One region of the Ruegeria sp. HKCCD7255 genome, then DNA from elsewhere that is predicted to be linked to it. Evidence: riboswitches for the same ligand, from Rfam matches in the RefSeq annotation. Region 1 holds a riboswitch; each other region holds the start of a gene.
The links. A riboswitch is a leader RNA that binds a small molecule or an ion and turns the genes downstream of it on or off. The one in region 1 is predicted to bind cobalamin.
Positions count from the first base shown of each region.

Region 2: it holds a riboswitch for cobalamin, as region 1 does, so the genes downstream of both, GOX45_RS17600 (DUF1636 domain-containing protein) here and GOX45_RS16470 (DUF1636 domain-containing protein) in region 1, are expected to answer to the same signal.
Region 3: it holds a riboswitch for cobalamin, as region 1 does, so the genes downstream of both, GOX45_RS03740 (energy-coupling factor ABC transporter permease) here and GOX45_RS16470 (DUF1636 domain-containing protein) in region 1, are expected to answer to the same signal.

Region 1 is NZ_WQAG01000010.1:2,559-12,321, forward strand. It holds gene GOX45_RS16460 (hypothetical protein) at 49-1,716, opposite strand; gene GOX45_RS16465 (NAD(P)-dependent oxidoreductase) at 1,961-2,920, opposite strand; cobalamin riboswitch at 3,065-3,270, shown strand; gene GOX45_RS16470 (DUF1636 domain-containing protein) at 3,355-3,735, shown strand; gene cobW (cobalamin biosynthesis protein CobW) at 3,732-4,787, shown strand; gene cobN (cobaltochelatase subunit CobN) at 4,791-8,084, shown strand; gene cobG (precorrin-3B synthase) at 8,081-9,208, shown strand; gene GOX45_RS16490 (precorrin-8X methylmutase) at 9,208-9,763, shown strand, end outside.
Region 2 is NZ_WQAG01000011.1:61,658-71,420, reverse strand. It holds gene GOX45_RS17615 (xanthine dehydrogenase family protein molybdopterin-binding subunit) at 1-1,402, shown strand, start outside; gene GOX45_RS17610 (MoaD/ThiS family protein) at 1,431-1,640, shown strand; gene GOX45_RS17605 (hypothetical protein) at 1,657-2,079, opposite strand; cobalamin riboswitch at 2,243-2,449, shown strand; gene GOX45_RS17600 (DUF1636 domain-containing protein) at 2,551-2,907, shown strand; gene GOX45_RS17595 (ABC transporter ATP-binding protein) at 2,904-3,701, shown strand; gene GOX45_RS17590 (ABC transporter substrate-binding protein) at 3,701-4,651, shown strand; gene GOX45_RS17585 (iron ABC transporter permease) at 4,653-5,666, shown strand; gene GOX45_RS17580 (aspartate aminotransferase family protein) at 5,724-7,115, opposite strand; gene GOX45_RS17575 (acyl-CoA synthetase) at 7,336-8,964, shown strand; gene GOX45_RS17570 (DOPA 4,5-dioxygenase family protein) at 9,085-9,417, opposite strand; gene GOX45_RS17565 (DUF2783 domain-containing protein) at 9,585-9,763, opposite strand, start outside.
Region 3 is NZ_WQAG01000002.1:2,975-12,737, reverse strand. It holds gene GOX45_RS03780 (hypothetical protein) at 1-649, opposite strand, end outside; gene GOX45_RS03775 (TolC family outer membrane protein) at 725-2,143, opposite strand; gene GOX45_RS03770 (protein-L-isoaspartate O-methyltransferase) at 2,240-2,893, opposite strand; tRNA gene GOX45_RS03765 (tRNA-Cys) at 3,116-3,189, shown strand; gene GOX45_RS03760 (DUF6538 domain-containing protein) at 3,265-3,921, shown strand; gene GOX45_RS03755 (hypothetical protein) at 4,004-4,483, opposite strand; gene GOX45_RS03750 (helix-turn-helix domain-containing protein) at 4,546-4,962, opposite strand; gene GOX45_RS03745 (cation transporter) at 5,036-5,671, shown strand; cobalamin riboswitch at 5,762-5,956, shown strand; gene GOX45_RS03740 (energy-coupling factor ABC transporter permease) at 6,004-6,681, shown strand; gene GOX45_RS03735 (hypothetical protein) at 7,156-7,497, opposite strand; gene GOX45_RS03730 (hypothetical protein) at 7,494-7,775, opposite strand; gene GOX45_RS03725 (hypothetical protein) at 7,802-8,215, opposite strand; gene GOX45_RS03720 (VOC family protein) at 8,479-9,030, shown strand; gene GOX45_RS22285 (ArsR/SmtB family transcription factor) at 8,987-9,499, shown strand.

The DNA of each region.
Region 1 (9,763 bases):
TGATGGCTTGCGTGCGGTGTTGGCACGTTCTGTGAGAGGTCAATTCGCTTATGAAGGCGCTTTGATGCGGTAAATTTTGAAGAACGATCCGTTTTCAATAACCTGCAGGTTCTCTGCCTGTTCGGTTTTGGGCGCGCCGAAGACAATGAGATAGTCAAAGTCTTGCGGCCATTCCGCATAGTAGATCCTCTCGTTCCGCCCCTCAGCGACCCCCAAAATGTTTTGCCTGTGCTCTTCATCCAGGACACCGAACAGGAGCGCTGTTGTCAAAGCCCGTGAGGGGCGTATCGGGTCCAGGTGCAGTAAATCCCGTTCGGTTCTTATTGGTTGTGTCGAAGGATAGGTGAACAGCGTCGGTACAAATGCATTGCCAAATATCACCGCGAGACTGTCAATGTTGCGAAACGAAAGGAAACCGGATGGCTGGTGCATGTTGCGCGCTCCGGTGGCCATACGCCATTGGGTCGAATAGGTCAGCTCGGGGCGGCTTCCTGGCAAGTCAAAGGCACCAATAACCTTCGACCTTGGTGTGATTTGCGCGACTGCCGATTTCAGCTCGTCTACGTTTTCCGAAAACGCGTTCCAGTTGGCTGCGATTGAGATTCCTTTGAAAAGCGAAAGGCACACGGCCAGGGCGACCAAGGCGGTGTTGATCCGTGTATTTTTCACCTCAAAGCAGCTTGAGGCAACAAGCAGTGCCATGAATATCAAACCGACCCGCGCATCAAGGAACACACCAAATAGAACTGCAGGCAATCCGATTGTCCCCACAAAAAGCCCACCCAGTGCCAAACGCATACTTGGCGCGATACTGACGCGCCCTGTAAGCCCGAGCCACAGATACAACACAAGCACGAATATGCAGACTGCCCAATCGGGCGCGTCCCCTTGAAACAGACCGATCCCAAGGAACGCCATCGCCTTGTTGTGCAGATCACCCCACCATGATCCCATAGGCATCGGCTCAAGACCCGCGTCCGAGAGAAAGTGATTGAAGGCAAAGATCGCGAGCGACGGAATCACGCAGAACGCAAAACGCACAAAACTCTTGATCGCCAGAGGCGAACGCAAGCGTGACGCGTTTACGTTAACCAGATACGCAAATGAAATTGCGAGGCAAAACAGGTATCCGAAAATATGTGAAAAATAGAGCGCGACCAGCAAAACCGAGTGTGCAAGATACAACAACGGAGCTTCGCGTCTTTGTGCCTGGATCAGCACGCTGACGGAAAACAGCATGAGACCTACGGAAAAGTAGAAGTTCAAAAAACCCCACGCAAAGACGATGTTCAGGGCCGTCAAAAACGGAAGAGCAAGCCCAATGTGCAGGCGTCCGAAAAGGGTCGCGTTTAACGTCAAAGACCCTCCGACAAAAACCGCTACCGCAAGAAGCAGAAACACAAACCCCGCAGCTTCGCTGTTCAGAAATGGAAGTCCAAAGACCGTGATCGCATCCATGGCCAAGTTCGGGATGGGCCCCCAAGCGGCCTCGTATATGCCTTCGAACTCTGAAGAAACGGCAAGCGACTTTAGTACATGTATTCGGGCCAAATGGTTGGGGTAGTCGATCAATGGTGGAATCGACGCCTGCGTGAATGGCAAAAGAACACCAACGCAGAGCCCAACAAGCCCGAATGCGCAGAGCGCCAAACTGAAATAGTCGATACGCTTGGAAATCACGCGAACCTCAAAAGTGCTTTCATTGCCTGTATGCAAGCTAATCAGCCTTTAAGAAACGGCTCAGGATAACAATTTGGCTAATATGGTATTTTAGCCCCTGTTCTGTTTGCGTGATCAGGTTTCGAACGGGTGGACTCCACGTTTATGCCGCCTTTGTTTCAGGCAGCATTCCTTTGTGACCATGGTGACCTTGCTGATCCTTACAAGCGTGGTCGGTTCTAGCCTTTCAAATACGCCAACGCAGCTTCACGCAGATCGGTTGGGTTTGGTGGCCAAGTGTTTACTGGCTAAGCGTTCGGTTTTGCGGGATCACTTCGTAACCGGGCTCTTCTGGCTCATCGTCTTCCATCTCGGCTGGAAAACCTGCCGCGCGGATATCCAGTCCGGTGGCTTCCTCGAGGCGTTTGATGATATTGGGCGACAATTCGCGTTCGCCAAATCGCGCGATACCGTCGTCGAAGATCTTGATCATGACAGGGTTGATCTCAAGCGGCACACCCGCGCGATCCGCCACATCCTGAAACAGGCCGATGTCCTTTTTCACCAGATCCATGGTGAAGGAGATATCGCGCGAGCCGTTGAGGATCACCTGGCTTTCGGTTTCGTGCACAAAGGACGTGCCCGATGAGATTTTGATGGCCTCATAGGTCGTGCCCAGATCCATTCCAGCAGCCTTCGCAGTGACCAATGCCTCGGCACATGTGATGAGGTTGGCGGTTGCCAGATAATTGGTCAGCACTTTCAGCACCGAGGCCGAGCCCAGATCGCCCGTGTGCAGCACCCGGCGTCCCATTGTGGTCAGAAACGGCAGGATCCGCTCGAATGTCTCGCGGTCACAGCCAGCAAAGATCGAGATATTGCCGGTTGCCGCGCGGTGACAGCCACCCGAAACCGGGCAATCGACAGCCGCGCCGCCCCGTTCGATCACCAGTGCGCCCAAGCGTTTGGCTTCGGCTTCGTCAGTGGTCGACATTTCCATCCAGATTTTGCCGGGCCCCACTTCGGGCAGCATCTCTTGCATCACCGCGTCCGAGGCCGCAGGCGATGGCAGGCAGGTGATCACCGCGTCGCAATCGCGCATCAGTTGCGCTGGGCTTTCCGCGGCTTTTGCACCTTTGGCAACAAACTCGGCCACGAGATCTTCGTTCAGATCATGCACGGTCAGATCAATGCTATTGCGCAGCAGCGATCCTGACAGCTTGCCGCCCACATTTCCCAGCCCGATAAAACCTACTTTCATTCAGCTCTGCTCCCCTGTTTGCAGTTTTGGTCAGGCGAACACAGCGCGCAAAGCCCGTCATGCCGCTCAGCGACCCGCACAAGTCGCTTTTCAGCTCTTGGCCTTGTTGTTAGCGCAACGCGCTTGACAACGGGGTCAACTGTGCCTCATGAGCCATATGTTGGTGTCTGCGACAGCAGATGAAAAGGGAATGCGTCAGCGGATCGTCCGTCAAACGCAGCCGCCCCCGCGACCGTGACCGGAGAGGGTGCCCAAAGCCACTGGCCTAGGCCGGGAAGGTGGGACATCCGACAGAGGCCAGCCTCTGACATCCGCAAGCCGGGAGACCTGCCAGCACAAAAGACTGAAACCGGACGGGGTGTTCCGGAGTGGGGTCTGACGTGACCCACATGAAACCCCGTCCCCCACGAAAAGGATCTGGGGGGATGAGAGATATGACCGAGGCAGTACCGGTCGAGTTGTTGGTCTGCACCACCTGTCGGCGCGGCCTGCCCATAGAGGACGACGCGGAACGGCCCGGCGCATTGCTGCACAAGGCGCTGGCGCAAGCTGATCTGCCCGAAGGGATCACGTTGAAAGCCGTTGAATGCCTGTCGAACTGCGACGAAGGCTGTTCCATCGTTTTGCGCGGCGGGCCCGATCGCTGGACATTCGTCTATGAACATCTGAACGAGACCGACCATGTCGAGACCATCGTCGACGGCGCCACGAAATACCTGGAGACCAAAGACGGTTTGGTCAAATGGCGTGAGCGTCCTGAGCATTTCCGCAAGAACTGTGCGGCACGTATTCCCCCGATTGGAGCCCTGAAATGAGCACGCTTGAAAAGCTTCCCGTCACCGTGATCACCGGATTTTTGGGGTCTGGCAAAACCACATTGGTCAAGCATCTGATGCTGAATCCTCAGGGCAAGCGCCTGGCCGTCGTCGTCAATGAGTTCGGCGATGTCGGTGTTGATGGCGATGTCCTGAAATCCTGCGCGATCCCTGATTGCCCTGCCGAGAACATCATGGAACTGGCCAATGGCTGCATCTGTTGCACCGTGGCCGATGATTTCATCCCCACGATCGAAGCGTTGATGGCGCTAGAGCCGCGCCCCGATCACATCCTGATCGAAACCTCGGGTCTGGCGCTGCCGAAACCGCTACTCAAGGCGTTTGACTGGCCCGATATCCGCTCGAAAATCACTGTGGACGGTGTCATTGCCCTGGCCGACGCCGAGGCGGTCGCTGCGGGTCGCTTTGCAACAGATGTGGCGGCCGTCGATGCGCAGCGGCTGGCGGATGACTCGATTGATCATGAAACACCCCTGTCCGAGGTCTTTGAAGATCAGATTTCCTGTGCCGATATCATCCTGCTGACCAAGCCCGATCTGGCCGGTCCCGAAGGCGTGGCCAAGGCCAAAGCGGTGATCGCCGCCGAGGCTCCGCGCCCGCTGCCGGTGGTCGAAGTTGCCGAAGGCGTTGTGGATGTGCGCGTTGTACTGGGGCTTGAGGCCGCGGCCGAAGATGACATGGACGCGCGCCCATCGCATCATGACGGCCACCACGATCATGAGCATGACGATTTCGACAGCATCATCATCGAGTTGCCAGAACAAAGCGACCCGCTTGATCTGGTGGCGAAAATCGAACGTCTGGCCACCGAGCTGAACATTCTGCGCGTCAAAGGCTATGCCGCTGTGCAGGGCAAGCCGATGCGTCTTCTGGTGCAAGCCGTCGGTGCGCGCGTGCGTCATCAATATGACCGTCCGTGGCAACCGGGCGAAGACCGCCGCTCGCGCCTTGTGGTGATCGCCGAGCATGACGACATCAAAGAAGCAGAGATCCGTGCTATCCTTGCGCCTGTAAACGAGGCTGCCGAATAAGCCATGCATGTCGTCTTTCGCGAAAGCCACGGGCTCGAAGAGACAGAGACCCCGACCGATCTGGGCCAGAGCCCGGCGGATCTGGTGGTGCTGTCCTTTTCGGACAGTGACCTGGGCGCTTTCGCGGCAGGCTGGCATCGCGGCGGCGGGCCTGACGGGGATATGCCAACCCTGAGGCTGGCCAATCTGACGGCTCTGAAACATCCGCTGTCGGTCGACACCTATGTGGAACAGACACTGGAAGGTGCCAAGGGCATACTGATCCGCCTGATCGGCGGGGTTCCCTATTGGTCTTACGGGCTACAGCAAGTACTGGCGCTGGCACAGGCGAAAGGCATTGCACTGGCGGTCTTACCGGCGGATGGGCGCGAGGATACGCGGCTGGATGACTATTCCACCCTGCCCGTCTCGACCCTGCGCCGTTTGGCGCATCTGTGTGACACAGGCGGCGAAGTTGCGGCACAGGCAGCGCTGGCGCAGATGGCACTTGCCGCTGGGCTTTATGCGGGTCCGGTGATGGGGGCCAAAACCATCCCCGACTGCGGTGTCTGGTGCCCGGATCGGGGCGTGATCTCGGCGGACACGGCATTTACCGGTGATGCGCGGCGCGTGCTGGTTACGTTTTATCGTGCTTACCTGACCTCTGCCGACACTGCCCCAATTGCGGCGTTGATCCGCGCCCTGCGCGCACGCGGGATTGAGGCAGTCGGGCTTTTCGCCCCGTCGCTCAAGGCACCAAACGCGGCGGATTGGCTGCGCGAGACAGTTGTGGCCCTAGGCCCGTCGGCGATCATCAACGCCACCTCATTCTCGGGCAAAGGCGCATCGGGCACGTCGCCTCTGGACGCGGCCAATGTGCCGGTGTTTCAAGTGGCCCTCGCCACGTCGCGCCGCAAAGCCTGGGCCGAGGCGGAACGCGGGTTGTCACCGGCAGATCTGGCGATGCATGTTGTGTTGCCCGAGGTCGATGGCCGGATCAACGCAGGGCTCGTGTCGTTCAAAGAACCCGGCAAGCGTGACCCGCAGTTGGAATACTCACGCTTTGCGCACCGACCTGATCTTGAGCGGATCGAGGCTGTAATTGACCGTCTGTGCGGTTGGCTGAACCTGCAAGACAAGCCAAAATCCGATCAGGTCCCGGCACTGGTGCTTTCGACCTATCCGGGCAAAGACTGGCAGATGGCCCATGCGGTCGGTCTGGACGCGCTGGCCTCGGCCGAAGCGATGCTGAGCGACCTGCAAACGGCAGGATACGATACAGCCCCGGCTGCCCCGATTGCAGAATGCTTGCTGGACACACGCATATCCTGGCCTCTTGCAGATTATGCGACCGCTCTCGCCGCTTTGCCGGAACAACTGCGCGCAGAACTGCAAACCGTTTGGGGCGCGCCCGAGGACGATCCGGCCTTTGCCAATGGCGCGTTCCAGTTCACTGCGCTGCGCCGGGGCAAGGCGCTTGTCGCGCTGCAACCCGAACGGGGCACGCCCGCGCTGCGCGATGACGAATATCATGACCTCTCGCGCACACCGCGACATGGCTATGTCGCCTTTTATCTGTGGCTGCGCAAAGGCTTGGGCGCGGAAGCGCTGATCCATATCGGGGCCCACGGCACGCTGGAATGGCTGCCCGGCAAGTCTGTTGCCCTGTGCACTGAATGCTGGCCCGAAGCGCTTGTCGGCGACCTGCCGGTGATCTACCCGTTCATCGTCAACGACCCGGGCGAGGCCGCGCAAGCCAAACGCCGGATCGGGGCCGTGACCCTGGGCCATATCCCACCCGCGCTGAAAGACAGCGGCACGCCGGATCGCATGGTGCGGCTGGAATCGCTGCTGGATGAATTCTCGAATGCGGACGGGCTGGACCCCAGGCGCCGCGATCGGCTGCAAGAGGACATCCGGGATGAGGCGCAAGCCATCGGGGTGGAACAGGATCTGGGCCTGGATCAGGCCACCAGCACCGCTGAGGCGATCACCCGCATCGACCGCTTTGTCTGCGACATCAAGGAAAGCCAGTTCGGGGATGGGCTGCATATCTATGGTCGTATCCCGGAAATCACCGGAGATTTCGACCCTGCCCCATCCGCACATGCTGAACGCAACGCGCTGATCGACGCACTGGCCGGGCGACGGATCGAGGCTGGTCCTTCAGGCTCCCCCTATCGCGGGCGTACCGATGTTTTGCCCACCGGGCGCAACCTTTACACCACCGATCCGCGCTCGGTGCCCACACGCGCGGCCTATGCTCAAGGCGTCAAACTGGCCGAAGAACTGGTTCGGCGGCATCTGCAAGAGGAAGGGGATTATCCCAAAGGGCTGATCGTCGATCTGTGGGGCTCGGCCACGATGCGAACGGCGGGCGAAGAATTCGCCATGGCGCTGCACCTGCTTGGGGTCAAACCTGTCTGGAATGCGGGCTCGGAACGGGTTTCGGGAATTGAAGTTCTGCCAATTACCGACCTTAACCGCCCGCGTCTGGACGTGACCTTGCGCGTCTCGGGCCTGTTTCGCGACGTGTTCCCCACGCTGTCAGCCCTGTTCGGGCAGGCCATCAAAGCGCTGGCTGCACGCGATGAAGCACCGGATTGGAACCCCTATGCCGGTCATGCGCCCTCGGCCCGGGTCTATGGCCCAGCCCCTGGCAGCTATGGTGTCAACATGACCCAACTGTCTGAAACCTACACGGACGAGGCCCGCGTTCAGGCCGGGGAAGCATGGCTGGAGGCCAGTTCATTCGCGTTGGAAGGCGATCATATCGCGCAAGACAAAGACGGCATCGCACAGCGTGTGGCGCAGGCCGACAGCTTTGTACACCTGCAAGACCTGACCGAGACCGATCTATTGCTGGCCAACGACTATGCAACGCACGAGGCCGGGTTTGCAGCGGCCAAAACGCTGACCGGTGGAACGGTGCAGCTTTACCATCTGGACAACACAAAGCCCGAGACCCCGCGCGCGCGGACCTTGCCTGAAGAGATCAGCCGCGTCGTCCACGCGCGCGCCGCAAATCCCGGATGGATCGCCGGAATGCAGCGGCACGGGTTCCGTGGTGCGGCCGAGATCGCAGCGACCCTGGATCACATGGCCTCGTTCGCGCATCTGTCGGGAACGGTGGCGCCGCATCTCTTCGATCTCTACCACGATGCCACGTTGGGCAATGCCGAGGTGGATGCCTTTCTGCAAGACGCAAACCCACGGGCGCATCAGTCCATGCAGGATCGGTTTCGCGCCCTTCTGGACGCCGGTCTTTGGAACACTCGCCGCAATGCGATCCGGGCCGATCTGGAGGGTTTGGGGTGAGCGCGCCGATTGTCCAGGGCTGGTGCCCCGGCGCGCATCGCCCGATGACGTCTGGCGATGGTTTGGTCGTCCGAGTGCGACCTCGGTTGGCACGGCTGGAGGCGCAGCAAGTTTTGGGGCTGTGTGCGTTGGCCGAGCGGTTTGGCAATGGCACCATTGACCTGACCAACCGCGCAAACCTTCAACTGCGCGGAGTTCAGGAGAAGGATCACCGGTCGCTATTGGTTGAATTGGCTGAGCTTGGCTTGCTGGACGCAGAACCAGGCATCGAGATGCGCCGCAACATGCTGGTGACACCGCTTTATAAAGCGCATGACCGCACGGCGCGGCTGGCGCAAGAGTTGATTGACCGGTTGGGCGAGTTGCCTGCCCTGCCCGCCAAGTTCGGTTTTGCTATCGACGCAGGCCCGCAGCGCTTGCTGGCATCGGATTCGGCAGATATCCGACTGGAAACCGGCACCGACATTTTGATCCTCCGCGCGGACGGTGCCGAAACCGGGAAGCCGGTTGATGAGAGCAATGCCATTGATGATCTTATCGCGCTGGCGCGGTGGTTCTCAGAACACAGTAGCGATGAAGTGCGCCGCATGGCGCAGGTCGTCGCACGCCGTGACCTGCCAGATATCTGGCAAGGCGTGCACCCCGCGCCCATTGGGAGGCCACTACAACCGGGCGAAAGCGCTCTGGGACCGCTCTTTGGAGCCGCCTTTGGTCAATTGCCCGCCCGTGCGCTGAAAGAGTTGATGGAGGCGAGCGACGCCTCTGCCCTGCGGGTCACCCCGTGGCGGTTGTTTCTGTTGGAAGGCGGGGCGGCGATATCCGCTCCGGGCTTTGTCACAGATGGCACTGATCCGATCCTGAGCACCGACGCCTGCGCCGGTGCACCGCTCTGCCCGCAAGCGCAAGTGACAACACGCGAGATCGCCCGCGCCCTGGCAACGCGCGTTCCCGGCAGCCTGCATGTGTCGGGCTGCGTCAAGGGATGCGCGCGCAAAGCCCCGGCAGATATCACCTTGGTGGGACAGAACGGGCGTTTTGATCTTGTCAAACAGGGCCGCGCAGGGGATGAGCCCCTGCAACGCGGCCTGACCGAAAAAACTCTGATGACCATGGAGTTCACTTGATGCCCTATGAATACGAAACCGACGGCGCGGCGATCTATAAACAGAGCTTTGCCACCATCCGGTCCGAGGCCGATCTGGCCCGGTTTGACGCGGATGAAGAGCAGGTCGCTGTTCGTATGATCCATGCCGCGGGAATGGTCGGACTGGAGGAGTTCGTGCATTTCTCAGCCGGTTTTGTGCCGACCGCCCGCACAGCCTTGGAAAACGGCGCACCTATATTGTGTGACGCGCGCATGGTCAGCGAAGGCGTGACTCGCTTTCGCCTGCCCGCCGACAACGCGGTGATCTGTACGCTGCATGACGAGCGAGTGCGCCCATTGGCCGCTGAGATGCAAAACACGCGCTCTGCCGCGGCGCTGGAACTTTGGCGCCCGCATCTGGAGGGCGCGTTGGTGGCCATAGGCAACGCGCCCACCGCGCTGTTTCATCTATTGAACATGCTGGAAGACCCGGACTGCCCGCGTCCGGCGGCCATTATCGGCTGTCCTGTTGGGTTCGTGGGCGCGGTTGAATCCAAAGATGCGCTCTGGGCCGCTCAACCCGTGCCCTCGTGCA
Region 2 (9,763 bases), on a different contig from region 1:
CGTGATGTCCCGGTCCGAAGTGTTCCGCGCTACGGGGCCAACGGCCTCGGCGTCGATGGACGTCAAGATCGGCATGAAAAAGGATGGTACGATCACGGCGGCTGAAGGCATTTTTCGTCTGCAAGGCGGTGCGTTCCCGGGCGCACCGGGTGACATGACCGCCATGTGTGCTTTTGCACCTTATAACCTGACCAATGTGCGTCAGGTCGGCTATGACGTGATGGCCAACCGCCCGAAACAGGCGGCTTATCGCGCCCCGGGCGCGCCTATGGGGGCTTTTGCTGTTGAATCGGTGATCGACGAGCTGTGCAAGAAACTGGATCTTGATCCCATCGATGTCCGCCTGAAAAACGCAGCCCATGAGGGCACCAAGGCCAGCTATGGCCCGACCTATGAACAGATCGGTCTGGTTGAATCATTAGAGGCCGCGAAGGCGCATCCGCATTACTCGGCACCTCTGAAGCCGGGGCAGGGACGCGGGATTTCTTGCGGGTTCTGGTTCAACCATGGCGGCGAAACCAGTGTGTCGCTCGCCTTGTCCGAGGATGGTTCGGCTCAGGTCATGGTGGGCACGCCCGATATCGGCGGATCACGCGCGTCGATGGCGCTGATGGCGGCCGAGGTTCTGGGCATTCCCTACGAGAATATCCGGGTGACTATCGCGGATACCGCCACGCTTGGATACAATGATGTCAGCCACGGCTCACGCGTGACTTACGCGTCGGGTCTGGCGACCATCAAGGCAGCAAAACATGCGGTCGAAAAACTGTGCGAACGGGCAGCGGCCAAGTGGGGCATCCCGGTAGATGCAGTCAAATGGGAAAACGGCTGCGCGGTTCCGTCGGGCCCCAATGCGGGCGATTTCGATCCTTTGCCGCTGGCCGAGATCACGGCCAACATGGGTTCGACGGGCGGTCCAATATCGGGCCATTTCGAGGCGACACCCGAGGGTGCGGGCGTATCCTTTGGCATTCACATCGTTGACGCCGAGGTTGACCCCGAGACCGGCAAAACCAGCGTTTCTCGCTATACCGTTATCCAGGATGCGGGTAAGGCGATCCACCCGGCTTATGTGGAAGGCCAGTATCAGGGGGGCGCTGCGCAAGGTATCGGCTGGGCGCTGAACGAAGAGTATATCTACGGCGACGATGGTCGCCTGCAGAACTCGATCTTCCTGGACTACCGCATCCCTGTCGCCAGTGATCTTCCGATGATCGATACCGTGATTGTCGAGGTCCCGAACCCTGGCCACCCTTACGGAGTGCGCGGTGTCGGAGAAACCGGGATCGTGCCACCCTTGGCGGCCATCGCCAACGCGGTATCGCACGCAGCGGGTGTACGGATGCGCCAGCTGCCCATGTCACCGCCGCGTATTCTGGCGGCGCTGAAGCAGGATGGTTGAAGTCAACCTTTGGTCAGGTCTCCGGTCATTGACCGGGGGCCAGCAGGTTGTCGAAGTCGACGCCACGACGACGGGCGAAATATTGCGCGAGCTTGTGCGTCGCTACCCCCAATTGCAGGCGCCTATTGATGCGGGCGTCTCAATCGCGATCAATGGCCGGATCATCGCCTCGGGACTGTCCGAGCCAGTGCCCGAAGGCGCTGAAGTTTACTTGATGCAGCGCCTAAGGGGGGGCTAAACCGACCTTTCTGGCTTCAGCGGTAGCGGTACTGGGGCGCAAAAAAGTGCTGACTGCGAAATCCCTTGTGATGCACCTTGCCATGATGCTTGGGTTTCTTCTTGACCACATGTCCGCTATGGCCGCGGAACTTGCGAGGCTGGTACGGATTATAGCCATAATGTTTGAACAGGAACTTCTTCCCAACTGATTTTTTCTTGAGTGTCTTGACCTTTACAACCGGCGCCGCCGGTTTGGCCTTCGCCGCTTGCGCAACATAAGCATAGTGCTTGTGGACAGCTGGCGAAGAGAGCTGAGGCACATGAGCGTTACCTGCCTGAATGATCTTGTAGACCGCTCCTTGGGGATGGTGTGCGTCATTCGCGGTTGCCATATGCGGCCCGAAGCCGGCAACTAGCGCAACCAGGGCAGGAAGTAACTTGGAAATTGAACGTGTCATAACGTCTCCTTTCATCGGCCCAGTTTGGGGGCTTGATACAAAGGTGGGGATGACCCGCGCTGACGCCCAATAAACCCCGATCACGCTCTGGCGGGTTGTTGTGAGATCGGGTGGATCAAATTTTTGTGCCCTGTCGAATCCGGTTGACGCGTTTTGCGATCTCAGGCACTCAGATTGTGATGGTTCCTGCGGGTCCGCCCAAGGGATGAAAAGGGAACACGGTGCGGTGTACGAAGCCACCTAGTCCGTGACTGCCCCCGCAACTGTAAGCGGTGAGCAAAGCCAATCAGCCACTGATCCATCGGATCGGGAAGGACGGCCAAGCGATGACCCGCAAGTCAGGAGACCTGCCATCTTTGATGCAACCACACCGGGGCGGGGTGCCCTGGAAGGAGGTCAAGATGGCGCGTTCAGCGTGCAGCAATACGACTGATACCTTCCGTCCTCGTTTGGCAACAAGCGAGACGGCAAATGACTGCCAATCCTGATCACTTCATTCTGATCTGCTCGACCTGTGACGGTGGAGCTGCGGTAAGCGCCGAAATCGCTGCAGAGGTCAGCAGTTTGCCGAATGGATTCGCCATTCGGCACGTGTCTTGTATGGCTGGCTGTGAGCGGCCATGCACCGTCGGGTTTCAAGCCACAGACAAGGCGCAGTATCTCTTTGGTAGTATCCAAAGCGATGATGACATCGCCGCCCTGCTTACCTTTGCGCGGCAATATCATATCAGCGCAGATGGCTGGACGAAGGCCACCGACAGGCCCAAGGCGCTGCTACACAAAACGCTCGCCCGCCTACCCCGGATCGGAGAGGGGGTGCTGCAATGACACAACCCGCCTTTCTGGTTGCCGAGAACCTGGAATACTACGCGTTGAACGGTGATGTTTTGCTGCAGGACGTGACTTTTGCGCTTGAGGAAGGTGCCATCCTTGCCATTGCCGGACCAAACGGCGCCGGCAAGACCACATTGTTGAACTTGCTGTGCGGTGCGGTGCCTTTGGCATTGGGCGATGTGCATGTGAGCGGGCGCAGCCTCAAATCCATGACTGCGATGGATAGGGCGCGCAGCATTGCGGTTGTCGGCCAGCAAGAGCTGCCAGACGGGCGCTTGATGCTGCGCGATTACATTGCATTGGGTCAGATCCCGATCCGGGCGGATCGTTCTGCCGCAGAACATGCCGAAGACATCAACCGGATTCTGGATCTGACGGGGCTGGCAGGACAGGCGGAGAAACGCATGGCCATGCTGTCAGGCGGAGAACGTCAGCGAGCGCATATCGCGCGTGCCTTGGCGCAAAAGCCGTCGCTGCTGTTTCTGGATGAGCCCACCAACCATCTGGACCCAGACGCCAAGGGGCGCATGTTGTCTCTGGTGGCGCAGTTGGGCATCACGGTTGTCATGATCGTACATGACCTGGTGCTGATCCCGGAATTCGCCACTCATGTGGCACTGATGAAATCGACCCGCATGACCGGGTTTGGCCCTGTCGATCAGGTTCTGACCTCGGATCATGTTCAAGACACGTTTGGCGTGGATTACCTGAGTTTTCAGTACGAAGGCCGCGTGATCCCCGCGCTCGACATCCGTAAAACTACCATATCGAACAAAAGGACGAATTGATGAAACGACTGATCTGGTCGGCTTTTCTTGCAACCGGCATGGCCACCAGCGCGGTGGCGCAGGGTGTTACCGTCGACAATTGCGGTGAGCCGCTTGTCTTTGAGAAGCAACCCGAACGGCTGGTCGTGCATGACATGAACATGACCGATATGGCCTTTGCGCTTGGATTGCAGGACAAGATCGTGGGTCTGACTGGCATTACCGGTTGGTACAAGACCAGCCCCGATTTTGACGCGCAGCGCGGAGACATCCCCGAGCTTGCGCAAAAATACCCCACTGTCGAAAACCTTGTTGCGGCCGAGCCAGATCTGTTTTTCGCCGGTTGGTACTATGGCATGCGACCGGGTGGAGAGGTGACGCCTGACACTTTGGCGCCTTTTGGCATCAAGACCATGATTCTGACCGAAAGCTGTGTGCATCTGCACGACGATCGCCCGCAGGCCAGCATGGATCTGCTGTTTGACGATGTGCTGCGGCTTGGGCAGGTCATGCATGTCGAGGACAAGGCCGAGGCGCTGGTTTCAGACTGGAAAGACCAACTGGCCACCATCGAGTCGCAGACCGCCGACTTGGAAAAACCCCGTGTTTTCCTTTTGGACGGTCCTGCAGACGCACCGTTCACCGCCGGTAAATTCGCCATTCCTGACGCGATGATCACTGCTGCGGGTGGTGAAAACGTGACCCATGATCTGGACACCAGCTGGGGTCGCACCTCGTGGGAGGCGGTTGCTGCTTCGAATCCTGAATTTCTTGTGCTGTTGGACTATCAAACCGGTAACGGCGCCGAGGATACGTTCAAGTTTTTGCAGGACCATCCGGTCATGTCGCAGGTCGATGCGGTGAAAAACGCGCGTTGGATCGGCCTGCGTTATGAAGAGCTAACACCGGGACCAGCAAATATCGATGCGATCTCGAAAATGGCGAAGGCCATGCACCCGAGCCTGAACTGACATGACCCGCACGGGCCTTGTCTTTGCTTTGGGGGTGGTCTTATTGGCCGCCCTTTTGATGGTGTCTACGGCCTATGGCACCACGCCCATTCCTGTTTCCGAGGTTTGGGCGGCAATCCGGCAAGGTGCGGGACTTTCTGATTCAGAGATGTCGCCGACGCACCGTATTGTCTTTGACCTGCGCTTACCCCGCGCTTTGTTTGCCTCGGTCATAGGAGCTGGGCTTGGCATCGTGGGGGTAGTCCTTCAGACGACCACGCGTAACGATCTGGCCGATCCATTTCTGTTTGGTCTGTCTTCGGGTGCTGCGGCCGGTGCGGTGTTTGTCATCACTGTCACGGGCGACATTCTGGGTATCTGGACACTGCCTCTGGCTGCGTTCTGCGGCGGGCTTGTGGCCTCGGGCATTGTGTTGGCACTGGTCCATGGCCTACGCACCAGCGCTCCGGAAAAGTTGATCCTGGCGGGTCTGGCGGTGTCGTTTCTGTTTTCGGCAATCACCAACTATCTGATCTTTTCCGGCGACAACCGCGCGGCGCATTCAGTGATTTTCTGGATGCTGGGCGGGCTGGGACTGGCCCGGTGGGAAACGTTTCCTTTGGTTTGCGCGGGGCTGGGTCTGATCCTGGCCTATTCCCTCTATCGCAGCCGCTGGCTGGATGCGTTGCTGACCGGAGATCTGACCGCCGCCACATTGGGCGTGCCGGTGCAAGGGGTTCGGTTCAAGATGTTCTTTGTTGCCGCTTTGGCGACGGCAATGTTCGTCTCCGTTGCAGGTGTCATCGGGTTTGTGGGTCTTATGGTGCCCCATATCGCGCGGGGCATAGTGGGCCCGCTGCATCGCCAATTGCTGCCGACAGCAGCTTTGGTCGGCGCCATGTTGCTGACCGTATCAGATATCCTCAGCCGCCTTATGTTGTCTCCACAGGAATTGCCGGTCGGCATTGTCACGACCTCATTGGGGTCGGTCTTTGTATTTCTGTTGCTGTTCAAAAGCCGGAACACCATGCGCTGAACGCAAAAAAAGCCGGGCGCTGGGCCCGGCTTTCTGACTTTGGTTTCAGTTGCAGCGTTAGCTGAACACACGCCCCAGCGCCCCATCCACAGCGTCGGTGATCTGGTCGATATCATCTGCTGTCGCGATCAGTGCAGGCGAGAAACACAGCGTGTTGTTGCGGCCCGGGATCGAGCGGTTAGTGACGCCGATGATCACACCTTGCGCCATGCAATCCGCCACAACCGCCTGCGCCAGCTTTTCGTCCACAGGCTCACGGGTCGAACGATCTGCCACCAACTCGGCACCTTGGAACAGGCCTTTACCGCGCACATCGCCGATCACCGCGTGCTTTTCCATCAGGCCCTGAAGATTGCTCATCAGGCGTTCGCCCATTACGGTGCAATTCTGCAGCAGGTTTTCATCTTCGATGATCTTCAGGTTCTCGATCGCAGCGGTTGGTCCGGCGGTGCATCCGCCAAAGGTCGAGATGTCGCGGAAATAGTTCATCGGATCGTCCGCATTGTCTTTGAACATGTCAAAGATCTCTTCGGTGGTCACCAGACACGCAATCGCGGCATAGCCCGAGGCGACACCCTTGGCCATGGTCACAAAATCGGGCTCGATGCCATAGTGCTGATAGCCGAACCAGGTGCCGGTACGACCTACACCGCAAACAACCTCGTCGATATGCAACAAGATGTCATATTTCTTGCAGATCTCTTGCACACGCGGCCAATAGCCTTCGGGCGCTTCGATCACGCCTCCGCCCGCTGTCACCGGCTCGAGGCACAGGGCACCCACGGTGTCGGGGCCTTCGCGCAGGATGACCTCTTCGATTTGATCTGCCGCCCATTCGCCGAAGTTCTCTTCGGGTGCGCCGTCCAGCTCATGCTTGCGGTATTCCATGCAATGCGGAACGCGGACAAAATCGGGTGCGAAGGGGCCATATTGCGCGTTGCGCTCGTTCTGCCCACCTGCTGACATCGTGGCCAGGGTAGAGCCATGATAGTCGCGGTCGCGGTACAGGATCTTGGTTTTCTTGCCACCGTATTTCTTGTGCGCGATCTGGCGCACCATTTTGAAGGCTTTCTCATTCGCCTCAGAACCCGAGTTCATATAATAAACACGGCTCATTCCCGGCATTTTACTGATCAGCCGTTCTGCAAAGATCGAACCCGGAACCGACCCGGCCGACTGCGCGAAATAGCACAGCTTCATCATCTGTTCGTAGACGGCCTTGCAGATCGACTCGCGGCCATAGCCGACGTTGACGGTCCAGACACCGCCCGAGACCGCATCAAGATGTTCTTTGCCTTTCTGGTCCCATACGCGCATGCCCTTGCCTTCGACAATGATGCGCGGGTCGTTTGTTTCAAAGGGCTTGTGCTGGATCAGATGATGCCAGACATGGGCGCGGTCGGCTTCGACCACCCGCGAAATATCGTTTTCGTTGAACGTGCCGTCCATGACATGTCCTTTCTGGGTGTGGCGCGCGGGGAATCAACTGTTCCAAACGGGCGCGCGGTGACGTGATGACGCAGATCAACGCGAATGAGACTCGCGAAGTAGGGCCAGATTAATCCATAGAATATCGCCAGTGTAGCCAATTCACGTATTCCTACGCATTTCTTTTGGCGTAAGCTCTGTGCTCAATACGCAAGTCTGCCGCGTTTGGGAGGAATATCGGATGACCGCCACAAATATCTATGAACAGCATCTGGACAAAAGACCGGCAAATTACACCCCGCTTTCCCCGCTAAGCTATATCGAGAGGACAGCCGCAGTTTACCCCAACTATCCCTCTGTGGTTTACGGCGACCGCAGATACACATGGGCGCAAACCTATGACCGCTGCCGCCGCTTAGCTGGGGCACTTGCTGCACGTGGGATCGGTCGGGGCGATACGGTTTCGATCATCGCGGCCAACATCCCCGAACTCTATGAGGCGCATTTCGCAGTCCCCATGGCAGGGGCGGTGTTGAACGCGATCAACACAAGGCTCGATGCGGCGATCATTGCCTTTATCCTCAACCATGGCGAGGCCAAGGTTCTGCTGGTCGATCCGGAGTTCTCGTCTACCGTGAAAGCGGCTTTGACCCAGGTAGATCACGATATTCTGGTGATCGATATCGAAGACCCCAGCTTTGCGGGCGGCGAAACCCTCGGCGATCTGACCTATGAGGCGCTGCTGGCCGAGGGCGACCCCGAGTTCGACTGGTCGCTGCCGACAGATGAATGGGACGCGATCACGCTGAACTATACCTCGGGCACAACAGGAAATCCCAAGGGCGTGGTTTATCATCACCGGGGGGCGGCTCTCAACGCGACGTCAAACATCCTGACATGGGGGATGCCACAGCATTCGGTCTATCTTTGGACGCTGCCGATGTTTCATTGCAACGGCTGGTGCTTTCCATGGACCATGGCGGCCAATGCAGGCACATCCGTGTGCCTGCGGGCTGTGCGTGACGAACCTATTTATCAAGCCTTTAGGGAAGAAAACGTCAGCCATTTCTGCGGTGCGCCAATCGTGCTGAACATGCTGGCCAATGCGCCCGACCACCTCAAAGACTTCAAGCAGCAGATCAAGGTGATGACTGCCGGCGCCCCGCCCCCGGCCAAGGTGATCGAGGCGATGGAGGCGATGGGCGTTGACGTCACCCATGTCTATGGTCTGACCGAAACCTATGGCCCTTCGGTTGTCTGCGCCTGGAAAGACGAATGGAATGACAAAGACGCGCCGGAGCGCGCGGCGCTGAAAGTTCGTCAGGGGGTTAAATATGTGGCGCTTTCGGGCCTGATGGTCGCTGGCCCAAAGACCCTGAAACCGGTGCCAGCCGATGGCGAAACCATGGGTGAGATCTTCATGCAGGGCAATATCGTCATGAAGGGTTACCTTAAAAACCCCGCAGCGACCGACAAAGCCTTTGACGGCGGCTGGTTTGCCTCGGGCGATCTGGGTGTGATGCATCCCGATGGCTATATCGCGTTGAAAGACCGCTCCAAGGACATCATCATTTCGGGCGGCGAGAATATCTCATCCGTCGAGGTCGAAGATACGCTCTATAAACACCCCGCCGTGATGGAGGCCGCCGTGGTCGCGCGCCCGGATGACAAATGGGGCGAAACGCCCTGCGCCTTTGTCGAGCTCAAGCCACAAGCGCAGGCGGACGAGGCCGATATTATCGCCTTCTGCCGCGATCAACTGGCCCATTTCAAAGCCCCCAAAACGGTGGTCTTTGGCCCGCTTCCCAAAACCTCCACCGGTAAGATCCAGAAATTCCTGCTCCGCGACAAGGCCCGAGACCTGGCTTAGAGCGCACCCGCCAAGCTTCTTCTGTTCAAAAATACCTCGGGGGAGGCGCAGCTTGCTGCGACGGGGGCAGAGCCCCCAAATGGTCGTATATCCAAACGAAGCGCCCGCTTGATATGTGCTCTAATCGAAGATCGAAAGATCAAGCTCCAACATCTCTCCCATCCAGACCGAACGGTCGCGATGATCCGCGAGGTGGTCTCCGGTTTCAGGATGGGTGAAAACCGTCAGCCCTTTGCGGTTGAGGATAAGCCAGGGAAAGACCTGATCAAAGGCTTCGGCCGGAAATCCAAGTTGACAACTCCAACGCGGATGAGGGCCAACATTGCGCGTATGCAGGCGACCCATTTGAACCGAAGGAAACAGACGGGCGGCCTCTTCGCAGACCTGCTGTGCGGTTTCTTGTGTGTCAGCGTCGAAATAGACATGTGCGTGGTAGCCGGTAATCGTAGGCATATGCGCCCCCCTTTCGCAACTCGGTCAGACCATAGCTTCGGAAGGTTTTGCGCAAAACATATGCTACCACACAGGGTATGTGCATGGTCTGCGTGTATGGGGCTGCGCAAATACATGCCTGAGCTTTGGCTGCAGGTTGCAATCGGTATTCGTTCCCAGTGTCGACGCTATCGCAAAGGGTGTCGCGCACCCTGAGAAGCGGCCTCCAGCGCTTGTTTCAAAACCGTATTGTCTCCGACATGGTTGGCAAGCACCAGGATCAGCCGCGCATTCAACGCATCGCTTTCTTCTTTGTTCAGGCTTTCATGTGTTGCGACAAGCTCTGCATAAAAATCGTCAGGCTGCG
Region 3 (9,763 bases), on a different contig from region 1:
CCGTTTCGTCCAGACCTTCGGGCAGAAGTGCTTTCCTGTCGCTCGGCGCGGCTACATCAGTGGTGTTTTTTCGGGCGCGGATGAAAATCGCAGCACCATCGTCGTCGACTGTCTCATCCGCTTCGGCAGGCCAGTCCACCGCGCGCGTGCGCGTCCCGGAATAGGCGTCGTTGCTTTCACCGTCAGGTTCCCATTGATCTTCGGTACGCGCAATTGCCGCTTCCAGCGCTTCAATCTTGGCACTCAGGCTGCCAGCCAAGTCGCGACCAGAACCATTTGCAGTTTCGCTCTGAACCGGGTCGGCAGACCCGTCAACCGCACAATTCCTGCGCTCAAGCGGTGCAGGGCCAACCGCATCTCGCGCGCGCAATCGAATCGGACCAGTATCTTCAGAACCGGGTTTGCGAGCGGCGATTTCCCGGCTTTCGTCCAACTGTCGCACCAACTGAAGAGGCGAGTCGCGCTCGACGTCCGCACCGGCATCTTCTCCGACGCGCAGCGCTTCGGTCAGAACCAGCCGCCCTGGCTTGGCTGGCTGCGCCGTTGGGATAAAAAGAAACTCTGGCTCGTCCCGCACTTCTTCGCTCACCAATCGTTTGATCGAAGAAAGCACATCCTCACCGCCTGCTTTGACGACACTATCCGACATTCTTCTCTACCGCTCTACCTGTGCGAGCGAGTGTAGCCAATCCGCCCTCGCCCCACAACAGGTAGTATTGCGGCACTAGTCGCGCCGCAAGGCTTTCAGCACACGATCGAGGTCTCGGCTCTGTTTGCTCACCGCTGATGGCGCTTTTTTAACCAGATTGTAGTACAGGGTCGGATCGTAAATCTGCACTGCCAAACCAAGACGTTCTGCGGTCAAAAGCCCCTGCGCCTGCAGCAATTGATAGGCCGCCAAAGACCGCTCAGTACGAGAGGCGATTTCCGCCAATTGAGCGTCAAGGAGGTCTTGCTGAGCGGCCAAAACGTCAAGCGTTGTACGCGCACCCAGCGTCGCTTCTTCGCGAATCCCATCGAATGCCACCTGAGACGCACGCACCCGTTCGGTCGACGCGCGCAGGCTGGCTGTGGCGGTCTCGAAGCGCACATATGCATCTGTGACGCCCTGAGTGATATCTTTTTCAACGTTCAGCAAGTTCGCCCGAGACGCATCGCGCGTGGCCATGGCCCGACGAACAGCCGCAGCAAGCCCACCACCCTGATAGATCGGTTGGGTCAGGTTCAGCGAGACCGAACCTGCGTTGCTATAATCATCGTCGTCAAAGCTTTCGGTCACACCCGCGCTTGCATTCAGGCTGACATTAGGTCCGAGGTTTGCGCGCTGTTGTTCAACCAACAGATCAAACGCACGCACCTGGTGCTGCGCCGACTGGATCGCAGGGTGGTTGCGACGTGCCAAGCCCTGAGCCTCAGACAGACTGCTGGGCAGGTTTGGAAGCCTTGGCTGCCCGCTTGTCTTGCCCGGTTGTTTGCCGACGGCATTAACATACTCTGCCTGTGCTGTTTCCAGATCACCGCGCGCATCGGCAAGATCGGCCCGCGAACTGGCCAATTGCGCCTCAGACAGCGCAACGTCCGTTCGGGTCACCTCGCCAACCTCAAACCGGTCCTGAGACGCACGAAGCTCTTCGCTGGACAGATCGACGTTGTTCTGGCGGATGCCGACGGTTTCTTCCTGCAGCAACACGCTCAGATACGCAGTCGCCGCCCGGAATAGAATTTGCTGCTCGACATCCAACAATGTTTGCCGCGTCGCCAACACAGTTTCCTGGGCCGATTGCTTGCCAAACAAGGTTGCGCCACCGTCATAAAGCAATTGGCTAAAAGTCAGCCCGGTGAAAAAATCCGTTGGTTGACTGGAGGTTACGAAATTGTTGGTTCGTGCGCGATTGAAATCCTGCGAGATTTCGACGGTCCAATTCACAATCGGACGCAATGCAGACAGAGCAATTGCGACGTCTTCATCTTCAACCCGCAAAAGCGCTCTGTTTTGTTCTAATAGACCACTGGTGTTGTAGGCACCGATAAATGCATCGGTCAGGTTATCCGCCCAAGCCATACGCACCGGAAGGCTAGAAACTGCGATACCCGCGGTCAAAGCCAGCGCGTGCGCCAACTTTCTTGTTAGGGTCCCACCCATCTCCGATTCCTCTCGAATTCAAAAAAACACTGCCTCGACCGCAATTTGCGCCTTTGAATTGAACTAATCAAGGCAGTCAAAAACTTTGAATCAGGACTATAGCGAAAATGCACACTCTTGGGTGAACCCGGGCAAAACCGGCGCACTGGCGTTAAACGCAAATCGCCAATTGACTTCCCCGTCGATCTTGTGACCAACGCGCACAGTACCAAGGTCGCCTTCCATGAAAACGCAGGCAATCCGGCCTTGGTCCTTTAGCTGATCCAACAGCGCCTCGGGCACTCGCTCGACCCCGCCTTGAACAAGGATCACGTCATACGGTCCATGCTCTGCCGCACCTTGTTCCAAAGGTCCGATATGGACAATCGCGTTATCTTCACCCGTTTCCATCAACACGGTCTGCGCCTCAGAAGCCATGGCTTCATCTGCTTCGACGCCAACAACAAGCTGCGCCATGCGTGCGGCCACCGCCGTAGAATACCCATAGCACGAGCCAACATCCAACACCGCTTCGTCATTGGAAATATTCAATGCATCCAGCATCTTTGCCAGTGTTCGCGGTTCCAGCAGGCATCGCCCCTGCCCCAGATCGGTCAGGTCTCCGACATAAGCTGCCTCACGCAGCGCATCGGGCACGAATTTCTCACGCTCGACGCTCAGCATGGCATCGATGATGGGGAATTTCGTGACATCGGACGGACGAATCTGGGTGTCGACCATTGTCAGGCGTCGGGCTGCGAAATCTGTCATGGGATCGGTCTTTCTGTTTCCCTTGTTTTCGCGCTTTTGCCATATCCACAGCGCTGCGGCAACGGGCCACGACCACCAAAGCGTTGGTCAAGCAAAATCCAGAGCCATGAACCCCGATTTCACTGCAACCGAATGGTTTTGCCCTCAAAGCTCTGGACGTTCCCACGGAAAGCTGCTAGAACGCCCACCACACCACAGCAAGTGATTGATTTCATTTACAAAGGCGAGTTGGCGGAGTGGTGACGCAGCGGATTGCAAATCCGTGTACACCGGTTCGATTCCGGTACTCGCCTCCACACATCCTTATTGTATTTTTTCTCAATAAATTAGATACTTGGAGTATCTCACGGAGGATACTTTGGAGGATACAGGTGTTTGACTACCCCGCGACAACCTTGGCGTTAAACAAAGGCAAGTATTACGTACTTCTCACAATCCCTGCTGAGCTTCGCCAGCACTTCAATGGCAGGAAGCAACTCAAGAAGTCTACCGGCACTAGTGATTTGGCCGATGCCAAGCGTAGGCAGCACAACCTTTCAGCCGAACTCTATAGCCAACTGGACAACTGCAAGCCTGATCCGCGCGACGTGATCAGTGATCTACTCGGTTGGATCGGTGACGCCGACGAGGTTCAACGTATGGAGGACATCGGGGAACTTGAGGACCTCATCAAATACCACAAAAACCTCGAATACGGGGAGAATGAAGAAAACGACGTTGCTGTAGAGGTGGTCAACGAGCAGGCCATAGAAGCTCTCAAGGTCTACCAAGAGTGGAAGGCTGGCGGCACCGAGCGAAAGGTTGCACCGGGAACAGTTTACCTCGCCAGCGCCTCTAGGGAGTACCTTGAGACCAATCCGTACAGCACGATCAAGACTCAGCGCGAAGCAGAACACGCCCTTGAGCAATTCAAGGACTTCGCCGGAGATATTTCCCTATCTGACGTCACTGCGGTGATGGTTCATGAGTTCGCGGAGGATGAACGTCGCCTTGAGCGGCCTTGCGGTAAGCCTCAATCACTTTCCTGATGAGCGCTCCCCGCTTGGGTAATACGCAAAGTCAGCTATGCGGACGGAGCTGCCATACGAAGTCTCTGCATCAATGACCGCTTCAAGAGCTTTCCGGCTGCCAAAGCTGAACGACATTGCCCTCAGGATCAACAATGTCTTGAACAAGGTTCTGACGGAACTTCCATTGCTTCATATCTGGAACCGGCCTGCCACCGATCTCTGGCAGTATTTCGAGCACATCAGCAATGGAAATGGTGCTGATTATTGGTTTCATAGGCGTGCCGGAACGCACCACTGGGGGGTCTTCGATGACAATTTGTGGTGCAATTGTCTGTGGAACCTGCAGAATTATGAGTTCGGTATCGGCATTCGAGATGGCCGCAAATTCACCGTCGATCCCGTCGGTCTGTTTGCCGCCAATCGCGAGATAGAAAGCACGCAGTTTTTTCAAGTCTTTTGCGTACAATACGGCACCTTTGAGCATTGCAAAATACCTCCAGAGCCTTGCGTAGCAGACATTGGCCGACGTTGCAGCATCGGTGAATTCGGGCTCGCTCAGGACCTTCGCCGCATGACTCATCAAGGTCTGCGGGGCGGGCAAAGCTCCAATTCGCTACGTCAACGCCAAAGTCTGATTTCGGGTTAATGCTCGTGATTGCAAAGCTTGTGATCCGCTAGAGAAGCCAGAACATAGCAGTCTTCCGACACGCCATCGCCGTCACAACCCTTGGAAATCCGAACCAGCTCTTTTTCAAGTGACCTTAGCCGTTTGATCTTGGCCCTGACTTCGGAAAGCTGTGAGATGGCGATATCCGTCGCGGCTTGGCATGAACGATCTGGGTGGCATTGAAGCTCGATCAGTTCCGAAATCGCCTCAATCGAGAAGCCAAGGTCACGCGCATGCTTGATGAAGCTAAGGCGTTCCAACCCAGCCGCATCATAGCGCCGTTGGTTGCCTTCAGTGCGTTCTGGTGCGGAAAGCAGGCCCATCTCTTCGTAATAGCGGATGGTCGGAATCTTGACCGCTGTGCGCTTGGACAGGTCACCAATCGAAAACATCAAATTACCTCTTGAACCTCTAGCCACTAGAGAAACTACACTATGCTAAAGACAGATTCAAAGAGGTTTCCTTATGTCAGGATGTTGCGGACACGACGCGAAGTTTGACGGCGTTTCAGATGATTACAAAAGGCGATTGTGGATCGTCATTGCACTCAATGCCACGATGTTTGTGGTCGAGATGACCGCCGGGCATTATGCGAAGTCTCAGGCACTACAGGCCGACGCACTCGACTTCTTGGGGGATGCCCTCACCTATGGCATTTCTCTGGCTGTAATAGGCGCTTCAATCCGAGCGCGAACAAATGCTGCCCTAGCCAAAGGCCTCAGCCTTTTTCTGATGGGTTCATGGGTATTCGGGTCGACCGTATATCGGGTGTTCTACGTCGGCGTTCCTGAGGCTGAAATCATGGGAATGGTGGGGTTCCTTGCACTGCTTACAAACCTTGCCAGTGTTCTTCTGCTCGTCAGGTACAAAGATGGAGACGCGAATGTCCGCTCCGTCTGGCTTTGTTCCCGCAATGATGCCATAGGGAACGTGGCAGTGATGTTTGCCGCTCTCGGCGTTTGGGGCACAGCCACAGGATGGCCTGACCTAATCGTAGCGACGATCATGGCGGGTTTGTTTTTGTCATCATCTGTACAAATCGTGCGCCAAGCTCTGGCGGAGCGGCGTGATAGCAAGCTCCATCAACAGGTTAGTGCCTAACGGAATGAAACTCCTGACGCCAAATTGAGCCAGAGCAAGGATATTGTTTTGTCAGGCGTCAGCGTTTTGATTGACTCGTCGGGAAAGCGCGTGAATAGGATGCGATGCGGTGGTCGGGATGGTTCGTTCCGACTGAAAAGGGAACGAGGTGAGAATCCTCGGCTGCCCCTGCAACTGTAAGCGGTGAGCAAACCCGGAATTGCACCACTGACACACTGTGTTGGGAAGGCTCGGGAGCGCGTTGAGTCGCAAGCCAGGAGACCTGCCGCTAGAGCAACCGCCGAGTTTCTCGGCATCAAATGTCGTCAGGAAGGACGGCAAGGAGACTGAATATGCATATTGAACCGGGCGTCGTAGACGGCGCGAAAATGGTGTTTGCCTACGGAACGGCCGCCGCCGCCGCTGGTTATTCCCTCAAGCTGGTGGCCGACGATTTGAAGTCGCACTCGGTGATTTCATTCGGGGTACGCAGTGTGCTGGCTGTGGCTACGGTGTTTTTGTTCTTCGAGGTGTTCCCGCATTTTGCGGTTGGCATCTCTGAGGTGCACTTCATATTGGGAACCACGATACTGCTGCTGCTTGGTGCGGGACCCGCAGCAATTGGTCTTGCGGGTGGGCTTTTTGTCCAAGGTGCTTTGTTTGCGCCGAGCGACATGCCCATGTACTTCGTGAACGTGACAACGCTGTTGTTCCCGCTGTTCCTCATCGACGCCTTGGCAAAACGCATCATCCCTGAGCAAAAAGCCTACGTCGATTGTAGCTACGGCGAAGTATTCAAGCTTTCACTTGCTTACCAAGGTGGTGTGATTGCTTGGGTGGCATTCTGGGCGTTTTATGGCCAAGGCTTCGGAGCCGAGAACATGGCCGCCGTTGGAAGCTTCGGCGCAGCTTACCTGATGGTGGTTCTGGTTGAACCCATTGCTGACCTGGCAGTGTTGGCTGGCGCGAAGCTTCTTCGTGACAGCAAGCAAAGCGGTGTGTTTACGCGTCGGCTATACCACCCGGCTTGAGTCTAACAATCAGGGCGGCTCCAGTAGCTGCGGGCCGCCTAAATCCGATGCTGCGCAAACACTTGGTGAGCCGCCGAAGTCGATTGCAGGTACGGCAGCACATCTTCACCAAAGCCATCTCTCATAACCGGGTCCAACATCGGATACCTGACTTTCGCAGCTTCGCAGCAACTTGATGGGTTTGGCTCGGAGCGGTCATTGAGTTGTTCTTTGCGGATGCGTTGCTGGTCAGATAAGTGCCCTTGCCCGACGAAAAAGGAAGGGGCCTAAGCAGCTCCCTCTAAGTTCTCTCTAGGTCACTCTCTCAGCAAAACCTCGAACATCCGACGCCCCACCAGCATTCGCCGGGAACAACTCACGGTTCCGCCTTACGTGAGCCTTTCCTCAGCGCGACCCGCGCCGAACACTGAGTTAAACGCGGGGGCTACTGTTGGGTTGGCGACCAGCTTATCGATGGCCTCTTGGGGGATTACTTCAAAGTCTGCCATTCGGTGCGTCCTTGGTTATCCCGAGCAACCCATCGATCTGCGACAGTTGTGTTCGGAGCTTGGTTTTCATGACCCTGCGGGCATGTTCGAACGGAACGATCTCTGCACCGAGAATGTGGTTTGATTTTGCTTGGAAGCCTCGAGCGGAACTCAGGTCAAACGTCCAGGCACCAGGACGGTCCGTGTAGACGGCTCCTGACGGTTGTTGGAGGACGAAGGCTGCACCCGAAGTGCCTGCGGTCAACACCTCACAGTAGGCTGCGGAGAGGTTCTCGCGGAGACGCATCAGGTCAAGTTGCAAGTGACCCTTGTACTTTGAGTTGCTCATTTCAGTTCCTCCGGCATAGTCAGCCCGCTACTTCTTGCGACCCTGCGGATGTCTGTGGATATGAAAGCGTAGGTCTTGTTTAGGATGGCTACGATCTCAGCCCGCTCGCCGTATCCTGGCTTGATCATCTGGTTCGGGTGGGCTGTCTCGATCTGTTCAGCCTCGTCTCGCATTTCTTGAGCGATCTGACGGAGACCTGCGAGTATCGAGAGGGTTCGCTTCCAGCTTTCGGTCTCGTCGGTCAGCGGTCCCGTTGTGGGGTTGGTCTTTGATGTCATGTTGTTGGTCCTTTGGTTGTGCGATCTCATTGAGCCGCTGGGTTGAACATTGAGTGCTGCTGGAAGATCGCGCGGGCATCCCGAAAGAACTCGGCTTTGCCAAGCGTTGTCCCTTTCGACCGGCGCAACATGTCCCGCCAGATCGGCAGTTGCGTGTTGGGGTCGAATGGGTCATCGGTCAGATGCTCAAGGGCGATCACTGCGGACTGGTCATAGCGATGCCGGGTGCGGCGTCCTTGGAGACGCATGAGCATGTCACCGATCTTTCGGTCGATCACCTCGTCACGGCGTTTGGAAACCATGTTCTCGGCCTTGGTCATCGGAGCGGATGCCTTGGCGATTGCGTCGAGGTCTGCCTTGTGCTGGCGAGTTCTTCCGTGCAGCGGTGTGTGCTTTTGGTAGTGACGTTTGGCGTCACCAATTGTGATAGCGTTGGCCATATTTGGAGTCCTTTGTGGAAACCCTCAGAACCCTCAAAACAGCATTTCCCTACCGACCCCTGCGGAGGGTCGATTTTAGCCTCAGAAAAGCTAATGAAATCAATGGATCACGGGAGGTGATTTGGGGAGTCGAGGGATGTTGATGGGGAGGCTTTCGGTAGTACGGAAGCTGCAACCTGAAAACGTGCGGTTGCTATCGTGGTTTGCTTGCGGACTTAATGGTTGGGTGAGACGCGAACTCATCAAAGGGGAGGAAACTCAACATGCGCAAGTTGCAGGCACAGGGCATTCACCACATTACCCTGACAGGTGCAGACCGGCAGACATCAATAGACTTCTGGGAGGGTCTTCTCGGGTTTTCGCTTATCTTTGATCAACCAAACTTGGATGATTACTCACAGGGTCACTTGTACTTCGCTGCCGGAAACGGTCAGACGATCACCGTGTTCACTAATGAAGATCGAAAGCCGTCCGGCAGATTGCTCGAGGATCAAGTCGGCGCGGTTCATCATCTAGCATTTGCTGTGTCCCGTTCGGTCCTCATGCAAGTTGAGGAGCGGTTGGATGAAAGGGGCATCAAGCACACTCCGATCAAAGACCGAGGCTTCATGAACTCGATCTATTTTCACGACCCGCTGGGCTTGAGGATCGAACTTGCGAGTTACCGGTTTGAGCCACCCGAAGGAGCAACTCACGGTGACGTTCTGGCTGAAGCTCACAGGCTTCGTGTGGAACGTGGTGACCTGGCGATAGCCGATGTTCACCTAGCGGATGCGATCGAGAACATTGTTTCGGAGCGAACCCCGAGGATGTAATTTTCTTTTTATTGTTCTTGGGCGTCATCAACCGCCTATCATCATCGCTTCTATGCAGTCGAGACGTCCTTCAAGTTCAGCCTCGGCAACTTCGGTTTGCTCGTGCCGTGCAAAGGTGAACTTCTCGAGGCTCTCATCGATCTCGAGTGCGACACCGAGTGTACCGGTGGGTGTGCATCACCAGAGGCTAGGAGACGACCGTATGGCTCATCCAGGGCGACTGCAGATACTCTTAAGACTAATGGAAGGTGAGAAAAACGTTTCAGACCTCTGCAGAGACTTATCGATGCCTCAGGCGGGTAATGTCAGAGGAATCACATTCTGCCGTCCTTCTTGGCACTCGCTTCGAACGAGAGCTCGCAACAAACTAATCTGTAAACAAAAAGACTTTGCAGAGCGGCGCGAAACAAAAGAACAGGCAACTGAAACGGTATCGGATCAATTTAATCTGACAAGACCGGCACAATGACAAATCCCAACCAATGCGGGATCAAGCTCCGCCGCTTGCGTAATCGCGCCACAGTGGCGTTCTCCGTCAATCTTCATAACTTCCCCCGCACTATCCGCTTTACGTAACAGTGCAAAATCGATCAGCGACTGTCACTTGAAAGGCTCCGGTTGAATTCCATGTACATCGCTTCTTAATATTAATAGCCCGTCGTGGTCGGTGGCGCTTGTTGTCTGCAAAGAAGGCGGACCTCCGTGCAATCTGCATCAACGGTCAATTTTGGGC